One region of the Nocardia sp. NPDC004415 genome, then DNA from elsewhere that is predicted to be linked to it. Evidence: riboswitches for the same ligand, from Rfam matches in the RefSeq annotation. Region 1 holds a riboswitch; the other holds the start of a gene.
What was found. A riboswitch is a leader RNA that binds a small molecule or an ion and turns the genes downstream of it on or off. The one in region 1 is predicted to bind S-adenosylmethionine.

Region 1 (7,688 bases):
CACCCGTTCGGCCCTGCAGAACGCGGCCTCCATCGCGGCCCTGTTCCTCACCACCGAGGCCGTCGTCGCCGACAAGCCGGAGAAGGCCGCCCCCGCGGGCGACCCCACCGGCGGCATGGGCGGCATGGACTTCTGATCTCCTGATCAGCTAGTTCTCGCGAGCCACGAAGGCCGATCCACTCCCGAGTGGGTCGGCCTTCGTCGTGGCCGAAGAGATCGACGATACGAATCGAACGCTGTGGATCACACAGGCCGGTACCGCGCATCTGAAGCAGACCGATCGCCGTCGGTAGGTCCGGGGATCAGCCGACCGGGGTGAGGCGGAGGCGTTCGGCCAGTTCGTTGAAGATGTAGAAGTTGGGGATGGTGCTGACGGGGGCCAGGGAGCGCCAGGTGCCCGCGAGTTTGATGCGGATGTGGCCGCTGCGGGCGTCGATGAGCTGGATGTTCTCCCAGCCGAAGGCTTCGCCGTGGAAGGTGAGCGCGTCCAGGGACAGGCCGAGGTCGCCGAAGGTGACGGTCTCGCCGTCGTCGATGGCGGCGACCGCGGCGGGGAGCTGGGTGGCGGTGACCGAGGACTGGATGGCGCGGGCCCATTCGCGGGCGCGCGCGAAGCCTTCCTCGTCGATGGTGGCCTCGGCGCCGGGGCCGGTGAGTGTCAGCAGGTAGGTGACGGCAGTGGTGTCGTGGAAGGGGATCGTCTCCTGGCGGACTTCGATGCTGTCCCAACGGAACCCGGCCACCCGCTGCCCGGACCGGTACACCGTCACTCCGTAGTCGAACAGGTCGATGCGCGCGGCCCGGTTGCGCCGGTTGATCATTCCGCGCCGCATGGCCAGCAGCACCGGCACCGCGGCCATCACCAACAGCGCGATCCCGCCCTGCCAGGCGCCGACCCCCACACAGATGACTCCGATGGTGGCGATGGTGCCCGCGATGATTCCGCAGCCGCGCACGAAGGTGTCGTCGGCGGGGGCGGCGAGGAAGGTGTCACGGTGCGCGCCGAGGTGCTGATACTCGGCCATCAGGTGTATGAGCTGGGTCAACGGCACCCGGTGCCCGGCTTCGGTTATGTCCTCCGGCCTGTTCGGAGTGATCACTGGTCCCTCCAAGAGGCGTTTCATCCGCGGCGAAGCGTATTCCACCCGGCCGATAACCGCCACCGTTGCACGTCCCGGCATCGCGGTCCCGCACGGAATGCACTGCTACGCGGGGCGAACGCCGCTGTAGAGGGGGTATGACAGCGGTCCGGATAGGCTGGTCGGGTGCTGTTTCTGGACGAGGGACCGACAACCGCCGCGCCGATCGTGTGCCTGCACGGCATCCCCGGCTCGGTCGACTGGTTCGCGGCCGTGGCCGAACGGCTGACCCCCGAATACCGGGTGATCCGCGTCGACCTCCACGAACAGGGCGCGCTCTCCGGCGATTTCGCCGCCGAGTCCAGGGTGGCGCCGGTCTTGGAACTGCTCGACGATCTCGCCCTGACCGAGGTGACGATCGTGGGCCACTCCTTCGGCGCCGAACTGGCGCTGGCCGCGGCCGCCCGTTCGCCGCGCGTGGCCAAGGTGGTGGTGGTCGGTCAGGCCCCGGATTACGTGGCCGCGAGCATCCCCGCCGCCGCGCGCTGGGTGGTCCGGCCGTGGTCGGTCCGCCTGGCCCAGCGCTGGACACCGAGCGTGGTGATCCGGCTGGCCAACCGCACCGCCTTCGCTCCGCGTTTCCGCTGGGGTTCGGCGCCCGGCCTGGCCGACGCGGCGGTGCGCGACTTCCGCATCGCGGTCCCCGCTGCCCTGGCCTACGCGGTCGGCGCCCGCGCCGAGGATTTCGCCGCCGATCCGCTCGACGCCCGCGCCGCCGCCCTGACCCAGCCGGTCCTGGCCGTGCACGGCCGCCACGACCAGCTCTACGACAGCACCCAGACCCTGGCCCGCTACGCCGCGGCGGGCGCGCGCACCCACCTGGTGGAGCACGCCGGTCATTCCCCGCAGGTCGAACAACCCGACGAATTCGTCTCTGTCCTGCGCGAATTCGTCTCCGGCTAGAGCCCGTCGACCGCCGACACCACGAACGGCCCCGGCGTTCCCTCCGCACCCAGCGGGCCACCCTTGTCGAACTGCGAGGAGACGATCAGCGCCCGATCGCCCACATGCACCATGGTGGTGGGGATGTTCAGGGCGGGGTCGCGGAATTCGCTCTCGCGGGTGGCCGTGGCGCCGTTGTCGGAAAGGGTCCACCGGCTGATCGTGTGATCGGTGTTGTGGACCACCCACAGGGTGTCGTCCCGCAACTCCAGTCCGTCACCGTGGCGCGCGTCGCCACCGACCAGGCTCACCCGCTGAACCGGGCCACCGGTGAGGTCGACGCGATACAGCTCGCCCGCCGACATCGCCACCACCAGCAGATAGTTCCCCGCCCGGTCGACGACGATGCCGTTGAGTTCGCGCGCCCCCGCGGGCCCGAGATCGGCGGCGACCGCGAATTCGCCACCGCCCGAACGCTGTTGCTCCGGTGACACCCGATAGACCACATTGCGCACACTGTCGGTGAGATAGGCCGACCCGTCACCGCCGAAGTCCAGATCGTTGACGAACCGCGGCTCGTCACCGGGCACGGTGAACCGGGCCAGCAGCGCTCGCGACCCGGTGTCGTACACCGCGACCCCCACCCCGGAATCGATCACCCACAGCCGCCCCTCGGCGTCGACCTTCACCCCGTTCGCGGTCGCGCGCCCGTCCGCGCCCGCGGGCAGGAACACCTCGGCGCGCGTCGCCCCGGCCGCGGCGCGATAGACCGACCCGTCGGCGAACGACCCCACATAGGTATCGCCGGTGCGTGCGTCGAGCCCGATCCCCTCGGGATACACGGCGGTCCCGGGCAGCTCGTAGGCAGTGCTGAGCGTGACGGCGGCAGCGGGTTCGCCGCACCCCGTGACGGCCAGGCAGCAGGCGGCCAAGGCGACAACGGCGGTGGTCCTGATCATGATGAAGCCTCTCAGTGAGGTAAATCCAGACATTCAATGATGAGCAGAAACATAGATTAGAACCTTTATGATCGTCAAGATAGTTATCGAATGACGACCGGATACCATGCACCCATGACGTCCATGCCCGCCGCCGACCGGCTCGGTTCGTACCTCAAGCGCGCCGAACAGGCCCTGATGGCGACCAAGACCGCCGCGCTCAAACCGGCAGGCCTGACCGTCCCGCAGTACAGCGCCCTGCTGAGCCTCGCCGAGCACCCCGGCATCTCCGCCGCCGCGCTGGCCCGGCTGGTCGGCGTCACCCCGCCCACGATGAACACCGTCCTGACCAACCTTCAGGACCGCGGCCTGGTCGAGCGCACGCCGCACGAATGGCACAAGAACATCCTGGAAACCCGGCTCACCGAGGCAGGCCGGGAACTCACAGCCGACGCCGACGTCCGCGCCATCGCGGTCGAGCGCACCCTCGCGCAACGCTTCACCGCCGAGGAGCTGACCGCGCTCACCGCCATGCTCGTCCGCACGGCGGAAGCACTCGACGAGATCCGCGCCGACCTGCCCTGAAACGACGAGAGCCCGCCGGAAGCATCCGGCGGGCTCTCGCGACGAGTGGCCTAGCGTTCGGCGGCGGCCTTCACCCGTGCCAGGGTCTCCTGCATGCCCGAGACCAGGTCGGCCTCGAACTTGTCCTCACCACCGGCGGCGGCGTTGACCAGCGTGCGCACGGGGGCGGGGATGCCCTTGGGGTCGACGGTGCGGGTCTCCACCACGCGGGTGCCGCCCGCGGTCGGCTCGAGCTCGTAGCGCCACACGGTGCGGTTCTCCAGCATCCGGAAGGCCAGGGTCTTGTTCGGCTCGAACGCGACGATGCGCGAGGTGGTCGGCCACACCTTCCAGCCGTCCTTGTTGACGTTCACCGTCAGCGCGCCGACCCGCACTCCGCCCAGCGCGATCATCTTCAAAGTCGTCGGGCTCAGCTCGGGCATCCGCTTGAGATCGGCGAGCACCGCCCACACCTTCTCCGGCGATGCGGCGATGTCGATGCTGGCTTCGAGATTGTTCGGCAACGTTGCCTCCGGGATCGTGTGACGTTCGGTAACGCTCAGCATAGGCGCCCGCGACCGGCCGATCCTCGTACCGTGGGTGGATTATTTGCACCCTGCTCCGAACGCTGTTCAAAAATATTGCGGCCGAATACCTTTCGATGCGACGGTCACGAGTTCCAGCATCGAGCCCCGGCTAGCTGGGCGGCAACCCTCCATCGGCGGCGGGGTGCTCCGGGTGACGACCGGATGGTGAGGCGTCTTGCTCGCCATAAGCGTCCTTCTGGAGGTCTATCCATGTCTGTAGTCCAGCTCGACTCCACCGTGACCACCGCGTACGTGGTGGTCGGTGACCGATTCCTCGGCATCTCCGCCGACGACCGGGTGCACACCGTGTCCGGACTGGTCGCGTTGCTGCGCGGAGGGCGATTGCCCGCGAGTCAGGAACTGGCCGTTCACCTGGGGCAGGGCGTCACCCGGCACGATCTCGACTATCTCGAGCACGTGGCCGCGGTGCACGCGCCGCACCTGCGGGTGCGGGTCGTCGGCGAGATCGCCGAGCCCGCGCGCAGGCACCACGTGCACAAGTACCAGCACTCCAATGTGCTGCTGGCGGGCCTCACCAGGACCGAGGAGAACGTCTTCCAGGCCGATCTGCGCCTGGACGGCGACAACGAACTGCTCCTGGACCACCAGACCGGTGAGCACGTGCAGGGCATCGTGGTGATCGAGGCGGTGCGCCAGCTGTTCCTGGCCGCCTTCGAACTCGAATACGGCGTGCGCCGCCCGCAGGAGCACTTCTACATCGTCTGGAACAACGTGGACCTGCGGTTCACCTCGTTCCTGTTCCCGCTGCCCGCGACCCTGCACGCCCGGCTCACGCCGGTCTCCGTCGACGACCCCGGCAAGCTGCAGTTCCGGATCGAGACCGAGGTGCACCAGTTCGGCAAGCCGGTCGCCAGCTCGCGCATCGAGTTCACCGCCCTGCCCAACGAGCGGATCGCCCAGATCGAGCGCGCCAAGGCCGCCAAGGCAGTCGACGCCTACCTCGAGGTCTCGGCGTGAGTAGCGGAGCCGCCTTTTTCGACGTGGACGAGACCGTGATCACGGTCAAGTCCATGTTCACCTTCCTGCGTTTCTGGCTCGCCGAACTGGGTGACGACGGCACCGAGTACGCCCGCGTCACCGACGACCTCAAACAGCGGGCCGCCGCGGGGGCACCACGCGAGGACATCAACCGCGAGTACTACCGCACCTACCGCGGCGTCGAGTACGCCGCGCTGGTCGCGGCCGGTCAGCGCTGGTTCGACGAATTCGCCGCCGGGGGAGCCGCCTTCTACGCCGAGCCGGTCCGTGCCCTGCGTGACCACGCGGCGGCGGGCGTGCGCACGGTGCTGCTGTCGGGTTCGTTCGCCCCGGCGATCGCGCCGGTCGCCGCGGCGGTCGGGGCTGATCACATCATCGCCACCGAACCCCTGCTCGACGAGCACGGCGTGCTCACCGGCGAGGTGCGCAAGCCGATGATCGGCGCGGCCAAGGGCGAGGCGGTGGTCGAGTACCTGCGTGAACACGCGATCAGCGTGAACGACACCTGGGGCTACGGCGACCACGCCACCGACCTGCCCTTCCTCTGGCTGGTGGCCCGCCCGGCCTACCGCGGCGCCGACCCCGAGCTGGTCGCGGCCGCGCGCTCCGGCACCTGGCGACTGCTGAGCGACCGGCTCGGCGACGCCGAGGGAAACGAATTCTCCGACGATCGAAAAGTGGCCTCCGTATGGTGAAACGTCGCTACGAGCTGACCCCGACCACCCAGGGCCCGCTCTACCCACCCAGCGAAATAGTGGACGCCGCAGGCGATTTCCTCGTCGTCGGCTTCCTCAACGAGGAAGGTCCCGACGGCACGGTGACGCGCCGCTGGGGCAGGGCCGTGGTCGCGGCCGACACCCCGCTACCGCCGTTCGGCGAGAACCTGCCCTACACGGTGGTTCGCGATCTACCCGACGAGCTCTCCGACGACGACCGCGCACTGGTCCTGCACACGCTCCCACTTCCCCTGCCCGCCAACAACTATCCGATGGTCTTCGCGCCCGACCAGCTCCCGGAAGCAGCCTCGGTCACCCGCCCGAGCTACCCCTTCCACGAGGTCCCCATCCCCGACCTCCGTCCCGAGGACGGCCGCAAACTCACCGAGCCGGTCACCCTCGGGCAATGGCTGGAAGCCCGTGGCACCCTGGATGTCTCGATCAGCGACGACGAACACTCGGCCCACTTCGCCTTCGAGTTCACCGGCCTGATCCCCGACTCCCTCTACACGGTCATGTCCCTGCGCTCCGGCGACCTGAACCCCGAATCGCCCACCCGCCCAGGACCTCTCGGCGTGCCCAATGTCTTCATCACCGCCCCCGACGGCACCGCCACGTACCGGGCCACCCTCCCCAACCCCTTCCCCGACCCTTCGACCCCCGGCGCCAACCGCGTCATCAGCGTCGTAGTCCTCTGGCAGAGCTACCAGCAGAACTACGGCGGCGCCATCGGCCACTTCGGCCTCGGCGGCGACATCCACGCCCAACTCAAACTCCCCACCCCCACCTTCGAGGAGTTCACCACCCACCCCTGACCCGATCCCGGGTGGCGGCGAAAACGTTTGCCGCCACCCGGGCCTTCTTGTGATGATCGGGGCATGGATACGGGGGTGCTGGAGCCCGGCGAGGCGTTGGTTCAGTTGCACGCGACATTGGACGCCCGGCCTCGGCCGGAGAATGTGGCCGTGCTCGTCTGGTACGTGCTGAAGCACGAGCTGGGGGAGGACGAGCGCCGCCGCTTGGGCAAGGTGGCGCGAGCCGCCGGCCGATGGAACGGGTTGACCTCTCTGTCCGATGATTTCGCGTCGCCGGTGGGTGGCGCACGCCAGGTGGCGGCCACCAGCCGCCTGTTCGATGTCACCGCCGAGGTGGATGCCGACGAGCCCGCGTCGCTGCTGTCGTTCGCGCAGGCGGTCGGCGCCGCGATCGGTTTCGATCCGCGACGGCCGGACTTCCAGGCCGACCGGCTCAACCGCCACGACCGGGCCGCCGCCGGGATGGACATCTCCAAGCGCCAGTACAACCGCCGTTTCCGCGCGCTGCGCCGGGTGACGGGCAAGGCGCACACCCTGGACATGGAGCAACGCAAACGGCACCTGACGCTGCTGGCCAAGACGGGTTTCGCCACCGAACTCACCCTCGACCGCTTCCGCGCCGATCCCGGCGCCGCGTGCTTCATCGCCTACTTCACCGCCAAGCGCAAGCTGCGCCGCCAGTTCACGCTGGCGGGCCGCGACAACCCTTTCGACGAGATCGCCGAGCTGCTGTTCGCGCGCTGTCGCCGGTCCGCCGACACCGACTGGTGGATGATCGCCCAGGCCTATCCCACCCCGGAGGTGCTCGCCCGCCTCACCGAGGAGCAGCGCGGCGAGCTGCTCGGCCGCTGGTTCCGCACGATGCGGTCGACCGCTTCCGCGCTGGAGAGCCTCTGGGCGGCAAGCGAATTCGATCGCGAGCGGATGATCGTCCGGCGCGGCAACGATTCCTCGACGTGGAATCTGCTCTGCGGCGCCTACAACGCGGCGCGGGCGGCGTGGTTGTCGTGCCTGGCCGCCACCGACGCGACCGGTCTGCTCGACGTGA
Region 2 (7,688 bases), on a different contig from region 1:
CACATCGGGGACCACGGCGCCGTTCTCCAGCGTCACGTCCCCGATGGCGACCACGCCGAGTCGCCCGTCCGGGGGCGGCAGAGCCACCCCGGAGCCGGGTCGGGCGATCGGCGATTCGGTGCTCACAGTCACGTCGTCGCCGCCGCGAAACCGGCCCGCAGATCGGCCAGGATGTCGTCGATGCCCTCGATACCCACCGCGAGCCGCACCAGCCCCGGAGACACGCCTGCGGCCAGCTGCTCCTCCGGCGTCAACTGCGAGTGCGTGGTCGAGGCCGGGTGAATCACGAGAGAACGCACATCACCGATGTTAGCGACATGGCTGTGCAGGCTCAGAGCGTCCACGAACTTCTTGCCCGCGTCGACGCCACCGGCCAGGTCGAAGGCCACGATCGCGCCGGCGCCCTTGGGGGCCAGTTGCGTGATCCGCTCGTGCCAGGGCGAGGACTCGAGGCCCGCGTAGTACACCTTCTCCACGCCCGGCTGCTCGGCGACGAACTTCGCCACGGCCTCGGCGTTGGCCACGTGCCGTTCCACCCGCAGGCTCAGCGTCTCGATGCCCTGGGCGATGAGGAAGGCGTTGAACGGCGAGACCGCCGCGCCCAGATCACGCAGCAGCTGCACGCGGGCCTTGAGCGCGTAGGCGGGCGCGCCCAGGTCGGCGAAGACCGCGCCGTGGTAGCTCGGGTCCGGCTCGGTGAAGCCGGGGAAACGGGCGTTGCCCTCGGCGTCGCGCACGGTCCAGTCGAAGGTGCCACCGTCGACGATCACGCCCGCGACGGCCGCGCCGTGCCCGCCCAGGTACTTGGTGGCCGAGTGCACGACGATGTCGGCGCCGTGGGCCAGCGGCTGGATCAGGTACGGGGTGGCGACGGTGTTGTCGACGATCAGCGGCAGGCCCGCGGCGTGCGCGACGGCGGCGATGCCGGGGATGTCGAACACCGCGCTGCTCGGGTTGGCGATGGTCTCGCCGTAGAAGGCCTTGGTGTTGGGCCGGATGGCGGCCTGCCACTGGGCCAGGTCGTCGGGGTCCTCGACGAAGGAGACCTCGATGCCCAGCTTGGGCAGCGAGTAGTGGAACAGGTTGTAGGTGCCGCCGTAGAGGTGCGGGCTGGACACGATGTGGTCACCGGCGCCCGCCAGGTTCAGGATCGCGTAGGTCTCGGCGGCCTGGCCCGAGGCCAGCAACAGCGCGGCGACACCACCCTCGAGCGCGGCGATGCGCTGCTCCACCGCGTCCTGGGTGGGGTTCATGATCCGGGTGTAGATGTTGCCCGGCTCGGCGAGCCCGAACAGCGCGGCGGCGTGATCGGTGTCGCGGAAGGTGTAGGAGGTGGTCTGGTAGATCGGCAGGGCCCGCGCGTTGGTGCTCGCGTCGGGGGCCTGGCCCGCGTGGATCTGCTTGGTCTCGAAGGTCCAGTTCTCGGGCAGGGCAGAGTCGGTCATGAAAGTGCTCCAGGGTTGTGCGCCGGGGAATTCGTCAACTGGGTCGGATCGACGGACAACAACACATGGGGGCCTCCTGGGATGCGCGCTTGCCCTCGACCTTCGAGAGCCCGGTCATCACCCGGAGCACCCCACCGCAACTGGAGGGTTGCCGACCAGCGAGCCGGGGCTTGACGCTGGTACTCATGACCTTGCCGTCATGTTAACCGGACAAGCCCCCACACGGAAACTTCCCGGCTGAACGTAGCCTGGATCACGTCGCGATCGGCACAGTCCCGCACAGCGGGCCCTCCCATCGCGGTGAGGTCCCGGGCAGCAGTACGCTTGTCTTGTTTGCACCACACGTCCCGCCGACAACGCGGGGCATATACGTTGTCTGTTGGAACAGCTGGGGTCCGCTCACAAGCGTGTTCGCCTGGCCGTGCAATGAGGGCACCATCCTAGGAGGACACGAAGATCCATGTCCAAGATCAAGGTTGAAGGTACCGTCGTAGAACTCGACGGCGACGAGATGACCCGGATCATCTGGCAGTTCATCAAGGACAAGCTGATCCACCCGTATCTCGACGTGAACCTCGAGTATTACGACCTCGGCATCGAGTATCGCGACAAGACAGACGACCAGGTCACCGTCGACGCCGCGAACGCCATCAAGAAGCACGGCGTCGGCGTCAAGTGCGCCACCATCACCCCCGACGAAGCGCGGGTGAAGGAGTTCGGCCTCAAGAAGATGTGGCGCTCGCCCAACGGCACCATCCGTAACATCCTGGGTGGCACCATCTTCCGCGCGCCGATCATCATCTCCAACGTGCCCCGCCTGGTGCCCGGCTGGACCAAGCCGATCATCATCGGCCGCCACGCCTTCGGCGACCAGTACCGCGCCACCGACTTCAAGGTCTTCGAGGCGGGCACCGTCACGCTGACCTTCACCCCGGAGGACGGCAGCGAGCCGATCGTGCACGAGGTCGTGAAGATGCCGGAGGACGGCGGCGTCGTCATGGGCATGTACAACTTCAAGAAGTCCATCGAGGACTTCGCGCGCGCCTCGTTCAACTACGGCCTGCAGCAGAACTACCCGGTGTACCTCTCCACGAAGAACACCATCCTCAAGGCCTACGACGGCATGTTCAAGGACACCTTCCAGGAAGTCTTCGACGCCGAGTTCAAGGCCGAGTTCGACGCGGCGGGCCTGACCTACGAGCACCGCCTCATCGACGACATGGTCGCCTCCTCCATGAAGTGGGAGGGCGGCTACGTCTGGGCCTGCAAGAACTACGACGGCGACGTGCAGTCCGACACCGTGGCCCAGGGCTTCGGCTCGCTCGGCCTGATGACCTCGGTGCTGCTCACCCCGGACGGCAAGACCTGTGAAGCGGAGGCCGCACACGGCACCGTCACCCGGCACTACCGTCAGCACCAGCAGGGCAAGCCGACCTCGACCAACCCGATCGCGTCGATCTTCGCCTGGACCCGCGGCCTCGAACACCGCGGCAAGCTGGACAACACCCCCGAGGTGATCGGCTTCGCGCAGGCGCTCGAAGACGTGGTCATCAAGACCGTCGAGGGTGGGCAGATGACCAAGGACCTGGCGCTGCTCGTCGGCGGCGATCAGGGCTACCTGAGCACCGAGGAATTCCTGGGTGCCTTGGACGCGAATTTGGCCCGCACCCTGAAGTGAGCCTTTCCGCCTCTGGCCGATAGTGGGCTGCGTCGGCAGCCCCACGGTGAGGTGGGCAGCGTTCGCTCGGCCCGGTGAGTTACCCGTGTTCTCGCGAGAACAGTGGGTTGCTCGCCGGGCTGTTCCGTGTCCGGGTGGGGTAACTCACGGTCGTCCCGGGATGCGCGGGACCGGGACTCGCCGTTGCATGGAGGCGTGACTTCCTCCCTCTCCGCCGCCGACCGCGTGGCGCCACGCACCAGCTGGCACATTCCCGCGATGCTGGCGTTGGCGCTGGGTGGATTCGGGATCGGCACCACCGAGTTCGTGACCATGGGACTGCTGCCCGATATCGCGGGCGACTTCCGGATCACCGAGCCCACGGCCGGTCATGCGGTGTCGGCGTACGCGCTCGGCGTGGTCGTCGGGGCGCCGCTGATCGCCGCGCTGTGCGCACGGGTGCCGCGCAAGAAGCTGCTCATCGCGTTGATGGCCGCGTTCACCGTCGGCAATGCCGCGACCGTGCTCGCCCCGACCTTCGGGTCGCTCGTGGCGGCGCGATTCGTCTCCGGATTGCCGCACGGCGCCTACTTCGGTGTCGCCTCGCTGGCGGCCGCCACGCTCGCGCCCGCCGGGCAGCGGGCCAAGGCGGTGGCCGCGGTGATGCTCGGATTGAGCGTGGCCAATGTGGTCGGTGTGCCGGGCGCGACCTGGCTCGGCCAGCATCTGGGCTGGCGGGACGCCTACGTGGTGGTCGCGATCATCGGCGTGGCGACCGTGGCCGCGCTGTGGCGGTTCGTGCCACCGCTGACCACCATGACCATCACCGATCCGCGCACCGAACTGGGCGCCCTGCGCCGCCCCCAGGTGCTGCTCACCCTGGCCGTCGGCGCGATCGGCTTCGGCGGCATGTTCGCCGTCTACACCTACATCGCCACCACCATGACCGATGTGGCCGGGCTGTCCGTCGGCGCCGTCCCGATCGTGCTCGCCCTGTTCGGCCTCGGCATGATCGCGGGCAATGTCCTCGGTGGCATCCTGGCCGACCGCGGCGTCGACCGCTCGATCTTCGCCGCCCTGCTCGCCATGGTCGTCATCCTGGCCGGCTTCGTCCTGGCCGCCCACAACCCGGTCACCGCCGCCCTGGGCGCCTTCCTCGTCGGCGCCTCCGGCGCGGCCCTGGCACCCGGCCTGCAAACCCGCCTCATGGACGTCGCCGCCGACGCCCAAACCCTCGCCGCCGCCCTCAACCACGCCGCCCTCAACATCGCCAACGCCGCAGGCGCCTGGCTCGGCGGCCTCGTCATCGCCGCAGGCCTCGGCTACACCGCCCCCGCCGCCGTCGGCGCTGTTCTGGCCATCGCAGGCGTCCTCCTGTTCACCACCACCGTCTGGCTGGCCCGCCGCGCGTCACACAGCACGCCGTAGGCGATTGGCACTCTTGGCGGCGCAGCGTACCCAGCTCGCGGAATGCGCCGACCGCGCGCAGCTCGAGGAATGGCTCCAGCGGGCCCTCACCGCGACATCCGCGAACGAGCTCTTCGGCTGAGGACACCGGCGCACGTGGCCGTCAGTTCGGCCCGTCTGCCGGGCGGGCCCAGCCGATGCTGAGGTGGACGGCGCGTTGCCAGTGGGCGTATTCCTCGTCGCGGCGGGTGCGGTCGGGGTGGGGGAGCCATTGGGCGGCGGCTCGCCAGTTGCGGCGTAGGCCCTGGAGGTCGGGCCAGTAGCCGACGGCCAGGCCCGCGGCGTAGGCGGCGCCGAGGGAGACGGTCTCGGTGACCAGGGGGCGGGTGACGGGGATGTCGAGGACGTCGGCGATGATCTGCATGAGCAGGTTGTTGGCGGCCATACCGCCCGCTACGCGCAGGGATCGCGCGCGCAGACCGGCGTCGGCGTTCATGGCCTCGACCACGTCGCGGGTCTGCCAGGCGGTGGCCTCGAGGACGGCGCGGGCGAGGTGGCCTTTCGTGACGTACGAGGTGAGGCCGATGAGCAGGCCGCGGGCGTCGCTGCGCCAGTGCGGGGCGTAGAGGCCGGAGAAGGCGGGGACCAGATAGCAGCCGCCGTTGTCGTCGACAGTGCTTGCGAGCGTTTCGATTTCGGGTGCGGTGGCGATCAGGCCGACGATGTCGCGCAGCCACTGCACCAGCGACCCGGTGACCGCGATCGGCCCCTCCAGCGCGTACACCGGCTCCGGGCCCACCTGGTAGCCGATGGTGGTGAGCAGTCCGTGCCGGGAGCGCACGAGTTCGGCGCCGGTGTTCATCATCAGGAATCCGCCGGTGCCGTAGGTGCATTCGGTCTCGCCCGGCGCGAAACAGGTCTGGCCGAAGAGCGCGGCGTGCTGGTCGCCCAGGGCGGCGCCGATCCGTACTCCGGGGGCGGCGGTCCGCGCGATCCCGAAATCGCCGGTCGACGACTCGATGCGCGGCAGCATCGCGGGCGGAATATCGAAGAACCGCAACAGTTCCGCGTCCCACTGACGGGTCGCCAGGTTCATCAGCAAGGTCCGGCCCGCATTGGTCACATCGGTGACGTGTTCGCCGGTGAGATTCCAGATCAGCCAGGACTCCATCGTCCCGAACAGCACGTCACCGCGTTCGGCCCGCTCGCGCAGCCCGTCGACTTCGTCGAGCAGCCAGCGCAGCCGGGGCGCGGCGAAATAGGTGGCCAGTGGCAGCCCGCTCAGCTCTGTAATGCGTTCCGCGCCGGGCTGTTCGCGCAGTCGCTCGACCAGCGCCTCGGTGCGTACGTCCTGCCAGACGATCGCCCGCCGCACCGGCACCCCGGTCACGCGATCCCACACCACGGTGGTCTCGCGCTGATTGGCGATTCCGATCGCGGCCACGTCCTCGACCCCGATCCCCGCGTCCCGCAACGCGGCGGGGACCAGCTTCTCGACGGTCCGCCAGATCTCCAGCGCGTCCTGCTCCACCCACCCTGACCTGGGATAATGCTGGCGCTGCGCGCGCTGCGCGAGCCCCGCCAGCCGGGCGTGCCGGTCGAACACGATGCACCGGCTCGATGTGGTGCCCTGGTCGATGGACAGGACGAAGCGTCGGGTCATCGGGTCCGGCTCCCGTCAGCGAGGTCATTCGCGGGCTGCCGGTGCACCTCTACCCGGTCGGTCGGGATGGTCCGGCAGTAATCGCTTGCGCGGCAGGCTATCTCGCCGCAACGCCGGAAGTGACCCAGGGGGCGCGCAAGCCCGGCGCCTGCCGCGTGGTCGTGCGTCGGCGAGCCGATCGCCGCCGGGCGCCTTCTCACGGCGACACGCTCAGGTCGCGGTGCACGGCCCGCGCCGCGGCGCGCACGTGCTCGATCGCCGTGGCACGCAGCTGTAATCGGTTGTCGCATAACCGATCCACCGGCCCGGTGATCCCGAGCGCCGCGACCACCAGCCCGCCCCGGTCGCGGATCGGCGCGGCCACACCCGCCTCCCCGCCGCGGAACTCGCCGACCTCACCGGCCCATCCCGCCCGCCGGACCTCGGTGACCGCGCGCGCGAGTTCGTCGCGATCGACGATGGTGCGCCGGGTGAAGGCGGTCAGCTCCGGGTCGGCGCCGGACGGGGCCCCCGAACCGGCTGCGCCAGCCGCAGACCGTGTCCGAGCAGGCACGGCGTCATAGGCCAGCAGCACCTTGCCCAGCGCGGTGGCGTGCGCGGGCAGCACCTCGCCGACCGCGAGCGCCTGGGCGCTGTTGTCCGGCCGGAAGACGTGGTGGATCACCGTGACGCCGTCCGCGCGCCCCACCGCGATCCGTACCGACTCCCCGGTGCGCGCCGCGAGCGCGTCGGCCCGGTGGATCGCCCGCGAGCGCAGCTCGTTCACATCGAGCCGGTCGGTGCCGAGTTCGCCGAGCGCGGGCCCAAGCAGATAGCGGCCGGTCGTGGCGTCCTGGTCGACGAACCCGACGCCCAGCAGCGTCCGCAGGATGCCGTGCGCGGTGGGTTTGGCCAGGTCGAGGGCGCCGGCGATCTCCCCGACGGCGAGCGGGCCGGGGGCACGCGCGAGCAGACGCAGCACCGCGGCGGCGCGTTCGATCGACTGGATCGGGCCAGGCACACCCCGAACCTACCAGCCCGTTCGGCATTGTCGAACGGTGGAGATGGCGGCCCCCGAACCCGGTTCCTAGCGTGGATCGCGCAGGGCGGACTCACCGCGGAGTCCGGTGAAAGGACAACGATGTATGTGGGTGCGATCGACCAGGGCACCACATCGACACGCTTCATGGTTTTCGACCGGCACGGTGCCGTCGTCGCGCGCCATCAGCTCGAGCACGAGCAGATCATGCCGCGGGCGGGCTGGGTCGAACACAATCCGGACGAGATCTGGGAGCGCACCCGCACGGTCGTCAAAACCGCACTGGCGCAAGCGGATCTGACCGCCGCCGAGCTCGCCGCGATCGGCGTCACCAATCAGCGCGAGACCACCGTGGTCTGGAATCGCCACACCGGCCGCCCCTACGGCAATGCCATCGTCTGGCAGGACACCCGCACCGACCGCGTCATCGCCGACCTCGACGCCGCCGGGCACAGCGAACTCATCCGCGCCCGCACCGGCCTGCCACCCGCGCCCTAC

Region 2: it holds a riboswitch for S-adenosylmethionine, as region 1 does, so the genes downstream of both, ACWEMY_RS03215 (bifunctional o-acetylhomoserine/o-acetylserine sulfhydrylase) here and ACWEMY_RS11645 (AfsA-related hotdog domain-containing protein) in region 1, are expected to answer to the same signal.

What each region holds. Positions count from the first base shown of each region.
Region 1 covers NZ_JBSGDP010000018.1:61,272-68,959, reverse strand. The annotation lists gene groL (chaperonin GroEL) at 1-136, shown strand, start outside; gene ACWEMY_RS11670 (DUF6585 family protein) at 303-1,025, opposite strand; gene ACWEMY_RS11665 (alpha/beta fold hydrolase) at 1,266-2,042, shown strand; gene ACWEMY_RS11660 (SMP-30/gluconolactonase/LRE family protein) at 2,039-2,980, opposite strand; gene ACWEMY_RS11655 (MarR family winged helix-turn-helix transcriptional regulator) at 3,095-3,544, shown strand; gene ACWEMY_RS11650 (SRPBCC family protein) at 3,595-4,047, opposite strand; SAM riboswitch class IV at 4,192-4,307, shown strand; gene ACWEMY_RS11645 (AfsA-related hotdog domain-containing protein) at 4,321-5,088, shown strand; gene ACWEMY_RS11640 (HAD family hydrolase) at 5,085-5,804, shown strand; gene ACWEMY_RS11635 (hypothetical protein) at 5,798-6,640, shown strand; gene ACWEMY_RS11630 (hypothetical protein) at 6,704-7,688, shown strand, end outside.
Region 2 covers NZ_JBSGDP010000004.1:81,389-89,076, forward strand. The annotation lists gene metX (homoserine O-acetyltransferase MetX) at 1-87, opposite strand, end outside; gene ACWEMY_RS03215 (bifunctional o-acetylhomoserine/o-acetylserine sulfhydrylase) at 129-1,445, opposite strand; SAM riboswitch class IV at 1,526-1,636, opposite strand; gene ACWEMY_RS03220 (NADP-dependent isocitrate dehydrogenase) at 1,906-3,123, shown strand; gene ACWEMY_RS03225 (MFS transporter) at 3,382-4,530, shown strand; gene glpK (glycerol kinase GlpK) at 4,673-6,172, opposite strand; gene ACWEMY_RS03235 (IclR family transcriptional regulator) at 6,369-7,172, opposite strand; gene glpK (glycerol kinase GlpK) at 7,293-7,688, shown strand, end outside.